DNA from 2 places in the Streptomyces sp. NBC_00388 genome. Region 1 is predicted to be linked to the other one. Evidence: riboswitches for the same ligand, from Rfam matches in the RefSeq annotation. Region 1 holds a riboswitch; the other holds the start of a gene.
The links. Region 1 has a riboswitch for cyclic di-AMP ahead of OG917_RS13675 (transglycosylase family protein). Riboswitches for the same ligand answer to the same signal wherever they lie in the genome.
Positions count from the first base shown of each region.

Region 1 (5,409 bases):
CGCGCGAGGACCAGGACGACTTCCGTGACTGGGCGGGGATGATGATCCGTCACGGGGGCGGGCCGCGCGGCGGTGTCGCGCGGTCGGTCAAGAAGATGCGGAACTACCTCGCGGAGCTCATCCACCGCAAGCGCGAGAACCCGGGCGACGACCTCATCTCCGGGCTCATCAGGGCGAGCGACGACGGCGAGCACCTGACCGAGAACGAAGCAGCCGCCATGGCCTTCATCCTGCTCTTCGCCGGGTTCGAGACCACCGTGAACCTCATCGGGAACGGCATGTACGCGCTGCTGCGCAACCCCGGCCAGCGTGCGCGCCTGGAGGCGTCGCTGGCCGCAGGCGAGACCGGCCTGCTGGCCACCGGCGTGGAGGAGCTTCTCCGCTTCGACGGGCCGGTGGAGCTGGCGACCTGGCGGTTCGCCACCGAGGAGCTGACCCTGGGCGGGCAGTCGATCGCGGCGGGCGATCCCGTACTCGTCGTGCTGGCCGCCGCCGACCGCGATCCCGCGCGTTTCACCGAACCGGACACGCTCGACCTCTCCCGTACCGACAACCAGCATCTGGGGTACGGGCACGGCATCCACTACTGCCTCGGCGCACCCCTCGCCCGGCTGGAGGCGCAGACCGCGCTCGCCACCCTGCTGCGCCGCCTTCCGGAGCTGCGGCTCGCGGGGGATCCCGGTGATCTGCGCTGGCGCGGCGGGCTCATCATGCGGGGGCTGCGCACGCTCCCGGTGGAGTTCGGGACACCGTCCGGCTGACGGTCCGACCAGGTCGGGAGTGACGGGCCGTCAATAATGTGACTTTCACGTGATCTCCGCTGCATCGACTTGTGACTGACGTTCGAGTGCGGCTACGTTCACCCCTCGACTCATCCGTCACATGGAAGGCCACCGCATGCGCAACGGGAACGGTCGGCACCGCCGCCCCCGTCAGGCTCCAGCTCTTGTCGTAGCGGCAGGAGTTACGGGCTCTGCCATCGCCCTTCCGCTGCTGGCGTCGACCGGCGCCCACGCGGCCGACGCCACGACCTGGGACCGGGTGGCGCTGTGCGAGAGCGGCGGCATCTGGAGCGCCGACCTGGGCAACGGGCACTACGGCGGTCTCCAGTTCTCGCAGGCCGGCTGGGACAAGTACGGCGGCGGGCAGTACGCGGCCCGCCCCGACCTGGCCAGCCGCTCCCAGCAGATAGCCGTGGCGCAGAAGGCCTACGCGGCCGAAGGGGCGAAGCTCTGGGCCAGTTGCGCGGTCATCGCCGGGCTCACGAAGGACGACGCGGCCACGGCCTCCGTCGATCCGGGCGCTCCTGACACGGTGACCCCGGCCCCCGGGAAGCCGTCCGGCGCGGCCACGGACCCGGACGGCGACACGGGTACGGGCGGCGACACGCATACGGGCGGGACGGGGCAGGCGCCGCCGAGCGCGAGTCCGTCGGATTCCCCCTCCGGGTCGTCCGGCTCGCCCTCCCCCTCCGGCACCTCGAAGCCCCCATCCCACGCATCTCCGTCATCCAATCCTTCTTCGGATAGTTCGGGCTCTTCGGGTGATTCGGGCACTTCGCACGGAAGTGCGTCCGGCGCCCCCTCCTCGCGCTCCACCCCGTCGGGCGCGGCCGGTGACGCCGACTCCGCTTCCGGGGGCTCCCCGGCGTCGCCGGGGGCCGGGAGGCACCGGGGCGGCGTGGCCGGCGACGGTGCCGGCGCGAGCCGTGACGAGGCCGGGCGACATGCCTCGCGCGTCGACAGACCCTCCCGCGATGACGCCCGGACGGACGGCAATTACACCGTCCGCGCGGGTGACAATCTCTGGGTCATCGCCAAGGCGCACGATCTGCCCGGCGGATGGCCCGCGCTCTACGCGGCGAACCACGCGACGGTCGGGGGCGATCCGGACTTCATCGTTCCTGGCCAGAGCCTTGATCTCGACCAGAAACAGGGGTAGTTCGAGGCTGTATGTCCGCTTCTGTTCGAGTGAGACATGGCTCTCGTCGGGCCGACTGAATGTCCGGACTGTCCGCCCGGCGCACGCCGCCCCTCACCTGCGAAAACGGAAAAAGCGCGGTCGTAAACCCGTGACTTCCCCGCCGATGGTCATCTTTGAATATCGGTGGGTCCTGTGATTACGGTCAGACCGCTCGCACCGCGGGCCTCTTCGATCGCCACGCCGAATCCTGCCATCGGTCGAGGGGAAGCAGTTGACGCTAAGAAGCGCCGCAGGCAGGAGCGGGGGACCCAGGTAAGTGCCGGGTCCGGCCGTCCGTTCAGAGTCACAGAACGGTACGAACCGGGAACGGCTTGGGGTGAAGCTGTGCGCTAGGTCGCGCAGCCGGGCAACTCATTGGCCCGAACCCGACAGCTCACCTCGTAGGCGTCGGTGAGGAGATTCTTCATGCTGTTTTCCAGCAAGTCCAAGCACCGTCGCCCCTCGAAGGCCGTCCGTATCGCCACGCTCGCCGGTGTCGCCGGTGCCGCTGTGGCCGTGCCGATGATCGGCGCGACCTCTGCCTCTGCTGCTTCGGTCTCCACCTGGGACGCCGTCGCGCAGTGCGAGTCCGGTGGCAACTGGTCCACCAACACCGGCAACGGCTACTACGGCGGCCTCCAGTTCAACAACTCCAGCTGGGCCGCGGCCGGCGGCACGCAGTACGCCCCGCGTGCCGACCTCGCCACCAAGGGCCAGCAGATCGCCACGGCGGAGAAGCTCCTCAAGATGCAGGGCCCGGGTGCCTGGTCCTGCGCCGGCGCCGGCAACCTGAGCAACGACGGTGTCGACCCGGGCGTCTCCACCTCCGGTGGCGGTTCCTCCAGCGCCGGCCAGCAGAGCCACAGCGACCAGCAGGCCGCTTCGCGCAGCGAGGCCCGCAGCAGCGCCCCGGCCGCGCCCAAGCAGGCCGCGCCGAAGCACGCCGCGCCCACCACGATCGAGAAGGGTGACGGCGAGTACAAGGTCAAGTCCGGCGACACCCTCGCCACGATCGCCAAGGCGAAGCACGTCACCGGTGGCTGGAAGAAGGTCTTCGACCTGAACAAGGACATCGTGAAGGACGCCAACCTGATCTACCCGGGTCAGCAGCTCCACCTGAGCTGACAGCAGCTCTCCTCAGCACCCCGGCCCGGCGCGACTCCCCCGTACGCGCCGGGCCGGGGGTCTCTCCGCCGGAGCAGCGCCGCGGTCCGCCCGCCGGTCCGGCAGGGGTGACGATCCGGATAGCATGGGATGGTCTGCTGACTTTCACACCGTCATACGATCTTTTGGACCCTTTTTCATTCAGGGTCCGGGCGCCCTTGCGGGCTGATGGCGCGGAGCCGGTTAGGCTCGTGCCGCAAGACCAAAGTGACCCTGCGCCCATAGCGTCACATTCCAGAAGGAGATGCTAGTGCCGTCCATCGACGTCGTCGTAGCCCGGGAAATCCTGGACTCCCGAGGCAACCCCACGGTCGAGGTCGAGGTCGGCCTCGACGACGGCAGCACGGGTCGTGCCGCCGTTCCGTCCGGCGCCTCCACAGGTGCGTACGAGGCCATCGAGCTCCGCGACGGTGACCCCAACCGCTACCACGGCAAGGGCGTCGAGAAGGCGGTCCTCGCCGTCATCGAGCAGATCGGCCCGGAGCTCGTCGGATACGACGCCACCGAGCAGCGCCTGATCGACCAGGCGATGTTCGACCTGGACGCGACGGAGAACAAGGGCTCGCTCGGCGCCAACGCCATCCTCGGCGTCTCGCTCGCCGTGGCGCACGCCGCATCCGAGGCATCCGACCTCCCGCTCTTCCGCTACCTGGGCGGCCCGAACGCGCACCTGCTGCCCGTTCCGATGATGAACATCCTGAACGGTGGGTCGCACGCCGACTCCAACGTCGACATCCAGGAGTTCATGATCGCCCCGATCGGCGCGGAGTCCTTCTCCGAGGCACTGCGCTGGGGCGCCGAGGTCTACCACACCCTCAAGAAGGTCCTGAACACCAAGGGCCTGTCGACCGGTCTCGGCGACGAGGGCGGCTTCGCGCCGAACCTGGACTCCAACCGCGCTGCCCTCGACCTGATCATCGAGGCCATCAAGGAGGCCGGCTACGCGCCGGGCAAGGACATCGCGCTCGCGCTCGACGTCGCCGCGTCCGAGTTCTACAAGGACGGCAAGTACGAGTTCGAGGGCAAGTCGCGCTCGGCCGCCGAGATGACCGAGTACTACGAGGAGCTCGTCTCCGCGTACCCGCTCGTCTCCATCGAGGACCCGCTGTACGAGGACGACTGGGACGGCTGGAAGGTCATCACCGACCGGCTGGGTGCCAAGGTCCAGATCGTCGGCGACGACCTCTTCGTCACCAACCCGGAGCGCCTGGCCCGCGGCATCGAGGAGGGCTCCGCCAACGCCCTGCTCGTCAAGGTCAACCAGATCGGTTCGCTGACCGAGACCCTGGACGCCGTCGAGCTCGCCCAGCGCAACGGCTTCAAGTGCATGATGTCCCACCGCTCCGGCGAGACCGAGGACGTCACCATCGCCGACCTCGCGGTCGCCGTGAACTGCGGTCAGATCAAGACCGGCGCCCCGGCCCGCTCGGACCGTGTCGCCAAGTACAACCAGCTGCTGCGCATCGAGGAGATCCTCGACGACGCCGCGGTGTACGCGGGGCGCTCGGCCTTCCCTCGCTTCCGCTCCAGCTGATACAGCCAGAGAACTGAATATAGAGCTGAAACAGCAGTAAAGGCGCAGCCATGCGCAGCCGTCCCCGTACCCGGTCCCGTACCGTGTCCGGGGACGGACGTGCGTGCATAACGGGGAGGCGGCATGGCAGGGAACCGGGACCGGTTCTCCACCGCGACCAGGCTCAAGGTGCTCGGAGAGCAGACCGCGGCCCGCGTCTACCGCTCCCAGTCCAGGCGCCAGGCCCGCAGACCCCGGCTCACCGGCCGGGCGGCCATGCTGCTGATGGTCCTCTGCACCCTGGTGGTGGCGCTCGCGTATCCGATGCGGCAGTACGTCTCGCAGCGCAACGACATCGCCGATCAGCGGCGCCAGGTCAGCGAGGCGAAGGCACGCGTCGAGGAGCTGCGGGACGAGAAGGCCCGGCTCCAGGACAACGCGTACGTGGAACGGCTGGCCCGTGAACAACTGCACTACGTGCGGCCGGGGGAGACCAACTACACGATGGTCGACCCCGACGCCCGGGCCCGGCCTTCCGGCAGCAAGGGCGCGACGGACCGGCCGTGGTACGCGAACATGTGGGACGGCGTGGACAGCGCCGACCGCACCAAGGCCCCCTAGGCCGTCCTCGTGCCGCAGCCGCCGGGCTTCCCTCTCTCACCGGCACCCCATTCTCCGGCACTCACTTCACAGACACTCAGATCCAAGGCAGGCATGGAAACGCCCCCTCCGCAGACCGACCGCACCGAGCCCACCGACGCGGACATCGC
Region 1 is NZ_CP107948.1:3,023,178-3,028,586, reverse strand. Features, by position in the region: gene OG917_RS13685 (cytochrome P450 family protein) at 1-761, shown strand, start outside; gene OG917_RS13680 (LysM peptidoglycan-binding domain-containing protein) at 898-1,941, shown strand; cyclic di-AMP (ydaO/yuaA leader) riboswitch at 2,199-2,385, shown strand; gene OG917_RS13675 (transglycosylase family protein) at 2,389-3,087, shown strand; gene eno (phosphopyruvate hydratase) at 3,371-4,660, shown strand; gene OG917_RS13665 (FtsB family cell division protein) at 4,784-5,260, shown strand; gene OG917_RS13660 (DUF501 domain-containing protein) at 5,354-5,409, shown strand, end outside.

Region 2 (5,409 bases), 2.8 Mb from region 1:
GATGGCCGCGTACCGGCTCCCCGAGGACGGCTCCCGCGCGTGCGACGCTGCGGACATCGCGCTGACCATCCTGGGCGGCGGCGAGTCCTCCCTGCTCCACAACAGGCTGGTGCGGCGGGACCGTACGGCGGTCGCCGCGGGCTTCGGCCTGCTGCGGCTCTCCGGCGCCCCCTCGCTCGGCTGGCTGGACGTCAAGACGTCGGGCGGTGTCGAGGTCCCGCAGATCGAGGCGGCCGTCGACGAGGAGCTGGCCCGCTTCGCCGCCGAGGGCCCCACGGCCGAGGAGATGGAGCGCGCCCAGGCCCAGCTGGAGCGGGAGTGGCTCGACCGGCTCGGCACGGTGGCCGGCCGCGCCGACGAACTGTGCAGGTACGCCGTGCTGTTCGGTGACCCGCAGCTGGCGCTGACCGCGGTGCGCCGGGTGCTGGACATCACCGCCGGCGAGGTGCAGGAGATCGCCGCGGCGCGGCTGCGCCCCGACAACAGGGCCGTGCTGGTGTACGAGCCCGTCGCCGCCGATGAGCCCGAGGAGACGGGCGCGGACGTCGTGTCCGACGACGCCTCCGCCACCACCGAGACCACCGAGGCGGACCAGTGACCGACCCCGCGGCCGTGACGATGACCTTCCACCCCCAGCCCCAGGCGGGCGCCCCCAGGCCCTGGGCCTTCCCGGCACCCGAGCGCTCCACCCTGCCCAACGGCCTGACGGTGCTGCGCTGCCACCGGCCCGGACAGCAGGTCGTCGCCGTCGAGATCAGTCTCGACGCCCCGCTGGACGCCGAGCCCGAGGGGCTCGACGGCATCGCCACCATCATGGCGAGGGCCCTCTCCGAGGGGACCGACAAGCACAGCGCCGAGGAGTTCGCCGCGGAGCTGGAGCGCTGCGGTGCCACGCTCGACGCGCACGCGGACCACCCCGGTGTCCGGGTCTCCCTCGAAGTGCCGGTCTCCCGGCTGCCCAAGGCGCTCGGCCTGCTCGCCGACGCACTGCGGGCGCCCGCCTTCGCCGCGAGCGAGGTCGAGCGGATCGTGGGCAACCGGCTGGACGAGATCCCGCACGAGCTCGCCAACCCGGCGCGCCGGGCGGCCAAGCAGCTCTCCAAGGAGCTGTTCCCGGCGACCGCGCGCATGTCGCGCCCGCGCCAGGGCACCGAGGAGACGGTGGCGCGTATCGACGCGGCCGCGGTCCGCGCCTTCTACGACGCGTACGTCCGGCCGGCGACAGCGACCGCCGTGGTCGTCGGCGATCTGGCGGAGACCGACCTGGACGCCGTGCTCGCCGAGAGCCTCGGCGAGTGGAAGGGCAACGCGGGCACGCCCCGCCCGGTGCCCCCGATCACCGCGGACGACACCGGCCGGGTGGTCGTGGTGGACCGCCCCGGAGCGGTCCAGACGCAGGTGCTGATCGGCCGGATCGGCGCCGACCGGCACGACCGTGTCTGGCCCGCCCAGGTCCTCGGCACCTACTGCCTGGGCGGCACGCTCACCTCCCGCCTGGACCGTGTCCTGCGCGAGGAGAAGGGCTACACCTACGGGGTGCGGGCGTTCAGCCAGGTGCTCCGCTCCGCGCCTGACGGAACCGGTGCGGCCATGCTCGCCATCAGTGGTTCCGTCGACACCGAGTCGACCGGGCCCGCGCTCGACGACCTCTGGAAGGTGCTCAGGACGCTTGCCGCGGGCGGGCTGACCGACGCCGAGCGGGATGTCGCCGTACAGAATCTGGTGGGCGTCGCTCCGCTGAAGTACGAGACGGCAGCCGCGGTCGCGGCCACGCTCGCCGATCAGGTCGAGCAGCATCTGCCGGACGACTTCCAGGCGCAGCTGTACGCGCACCTCGCCGCGACCGGCACGGTCGAGGCGACCGCCGCCGTGGTCAGCGCCTTCCCCGACGACCGGCTCGTGACGGTGCTGGTGGGAGACGCGGCGCAGATCGCGGAGCCGGTCAGGGCGCTCGGCATCGGCGAGGTGACGGTGGTCGCGAGCTGACGCCCCGGTAGCTCCCTGTTCCGGGCGGTCCGGGCGGTCCGGGCGGCCCGGGCGGCCCGTGCGGACAGGCCGGGGGTCCCGGTGGACAGCACGTCCACCGGGACCCCTGCCCGTCCCGGCCGGTGCGGCTGTGGGATGTGCGACAAAATCCGCTGTCCGTTTGGCGCGGCCCGCACCGACCACTTACCGTCGCACTCGCTGTCCGCCGGACACAGCCGCAACCGCGGCGCCGGGCAGCGATCGCCGAGTCCCCGTCAGGCGCGAGCCTGGGGAGCCGGGGACCCACTCAGTCCCTGGGGTGAATCGGGGCCGCTCCGCAGGGGCGGGCCCGTAGGAGACCTTCCTGCTCCGAACCCGTCAGCTAACCCGGTAGGCGAGAGGGAAGGAAAGGACCAGCCCCTTCATGGCGTTCAGCCGCCCTACCGGTAAGCACCGTGCCCCGAACCGCCTGACTCGCAGGACCGCGGGCGTCGCCGGAGTCGCCACGCTCGCCACGGCAGGTGTCATCGGCACCCTCGCCTCGCCCGCGATGGCCGACGGCCCGAGGACCCCCAGCGCGCAGGAGGCCCGCCTCGACCGGACCATCCTCGTCGGTGACACGGTCGCCGACCGGATAGCGGCCCAGGTGACCGCTCAGGAGCACGAGGCCGCCGTCGCGAAGGCGAAGGCGAAGGCCGAGGCGAAAGCGAAGGCCGTCGCCAGGGCGAAGGCCGAGCGGGAGCGCGAGGCGAAGGCGGCGAAGGAGCGCGCGGCCCGGGCCGCGGCCCGCAAGCGCCTCAACGCCTTCGTCCCCCCGGTGGCCGGCTCGTACGTCTCCACCGGCTACAAGACCGGTGGCAGCCTCTGGTCGTCCGGCAGCCACACCGGCATCGACTTCCACGCCGCGAGCGGCACCCCGGTCCACGCCGTCGGCGCGGGCACGGTCGTGGAGGCCGGCTGGGGCGGCGCCTACGGCAACAACATCGTCATCAGGATGCACGACGGCACGTACACGCAGTACGGCCATCTCTCCTCCATCGGTGTCTCGGTCGGCCAGGCCGTCACGTCGGACCAGCAGATCGCACTCTCCGGTGCCACCGGCAACGCCACGGGCCCCCACCTCCACTTCGAGGCCCGCACGGGCCCCGACTACGGTTCGGACACCGACCCCGTCGCGTATCTGCGTTCGCACGGCGTCGACGTCTGACCCCCCGCTGTTCTGTGTGGCCCCGGTGCTTCCCGCGCCGGGGCCACACCTGTTCCGTATGTCCGCGCGGATGTTTTTCGTACGTCCGGTTTCCGCATGGCCAAAAGATATCCATGATTTACCGGGGGCCTTCGGGAATTAACCTGGCCTGCCATAGAGTCGCCGCACAGGTGCGGACAGACCGCGGCAGGCGGGCGTCGATGCGGAGGTTCGGTCATGCGCATTCCGGCGCATTCGGTATGCACGGCAATCCGTGACGACATCATCTCGGGGGTGTACGAGCGGGGCGGCCGGCTGACGGAGGAAGTGCTCGCGCGCCGTTACGGCGTCTCCCGAGTGCCTGTCCGTGAGGCCCTGCGGACCCTGGAGTCCGAGGGGTTCGTGGTCACCCGCCGCCATGCGGGCGCCTGTGTCGCCGAACCGACCGAGCGGGAGGCGGCCGATCTGCTGGAGATGCGGATGCTGCTGGAACCGATGGGCGCGGCGCGCGCCGCCCAGCGGCGGACCGAGGCCCACCTCAAGGTGCTCCGCGGTCTCGTCAGGCTGGGACAGGAGCGGGCCGGGCGGGGGCAGGGCGAGGACCTGCGGTCGCTCGGCGGCTGGTTCCACGAGACGCTCGCGCAGGCATCGGGCAGCTCGGCGCTGGCCACCCTGCTCGGCCAGCTGCGGCAGAAGATCAGCTGGATGTACGCAGTGGACCAGCCGGCCCGGCCGGTCGTGTCCTGGGCCGAGCACGGCTCGATCGTGGACGCGGTGGCGCGCGGCGACGCGGAGCGGGCCCGCGCGCTGACGGCGGTGCACGCCGAGCGTGCCAAGGGGGCCCACCGGCTGCGGAACCAGGGCCGTGTGAGGGATCCGCAACATGGTGTAAACATTGCGAGCATCACTGATTAACAGTCCTGCCGTATACAGGGAGAAATCATTTCCGTGACGACTCCTGCTGCTTTCCGTGTTCCTTTTCCTTCGCGCTGCTTTTCAGTATTCCGGCATACCGGCCTCCGGTGTGCCGGATTCCGGTGATGCGGTGAATGGCGCCCCGGAGGGTAATCCGGGAAAAGGCGGGAAACGCAGAACCGCAGTGCCCCGGAAGGGGTACTGCGGCTCGGTGCTGTGAACGGGTGCGCTGTGAACGGGTGCGCGGCCGGGTGGCAAACAGGTGCGCGCGAAAACGAGAGGTGCCGTAGAGGCGGTCAGACGGTCTCGGGGAGTTCGTCGAGCCCGTCGGCGACCAGCTTGGCCAGCCGGTCCAGGGCGGCGTCGGCGTCGTCCACGTCCGAGGTGAGCACGATCTCCTCGCCGCCCTCCACTCCCAGGCCGAGGACCGCGAGCATCGATGCCGCGTTGACCGGGTTGCTGCCGTCCTTCGCGATCGTCACGGGGACGCCGGAAGCCGTGGTGGCTCGGACGAAGATGGAGGCCGGGCGGGCGTGCAGGCCCTCGGTCCACCCGACCTTGACGCGGCGCTCAGCCATGGTGTTGCCCTTCGAGTTCTGCGACTGTTGTCTAGACCAGTGTTGCACGGGGTACCTCGTGACGCGGGTCCGCCGGAACCCAGACTGCACCGCTCCCCGCACCCCCGCGACCCGTACGCTTTCAGCATGCAGCCCCCGCTGGAGGAGAACGCGCACCACGTGTACCCGGCCCACTGGGAGGCGGACGTGGTGCTCCGCGACGGCGGTACCGCACGGATCCGGCCCATCACCACCGAGGACGCGGAACGGCTCGTCAGCTTCTACGAGCTGGTGTCGCCGGAGTCCAAGTACTACCGCTTCTTCGCCCCGTACCCCCGCCTCTCGGCCAAGGACGTCCACCACTTCACCCATCACGACTACGTCGACCGGGTGGGACTCGCGGCGACCGTCGGCGGTGAGTTCATCGCGACCGTCCGCTACGACCGGATCGGTGAGCACGAGGCCGAGGTCGCCTTCCTCGTCCAGGACGCGCACCAGGGGCGCGGCGTGGCCTCCGCGCTGCTCGAACACATCGCGGCGGTCGCCCGGGAGCGCGAGGTCAGCAGGTTCGTGGCCGAGGTGCTGCCCGCCAACAACAAAATGATCAAGGTCTTCACGGACGCCGGGTACGAGCAGAAGCGCAGCTTCGAGGACGGCTCGGTCCACCTGACGCTCGATCTGGAACCGACCGAGGCGTCCCTCGCCGTTCAGCGCGCCCGCGAACAGCGTGCGGAGGCGCGGTCGGTGCAGCGGCTGCTGGCACCCCGCTCCGTCGCCGTCGTCGGA
Region 2 is NZ_CP107948.1:5,835,768-5,841,176, forward strand. Features, by position in the region: gene OG917_RS26110 (M16 family metallopeptidase) at 1-598, shown strand, start outside; gene OG917_RS26115 (M16 family metallopeptidase) at 619-1,986, shown strand; cyclic di-AMP (ydaO/yuaA leader) riboswitch at 2,218-2,377, shown strand; gene OG917_RS26120 (M23 family metallopeptidase) at 2,390-3,172, shown strand; gene OG917_RS26125 (GntR family transcriptional regulator) at 3,389-4,066, shown strand; gene OG917_RS26130 (HPr family phosphocarrier protein) at 4,363-4,644, opposite strand; gene OG917_RS26135 (bifunctional acetate--CoA ligase family protein/GNAT family N-acetyltransferase) at 4,771-5,409, shown strand, end outside.
Region 2: another riboswitch for cyclic di-AMP. It lies ahead of OG917_RS26120 (M23 family metallopeptidase); the one in region 1 lies ahead of OG917_RS13675 (transglycosylase family protein).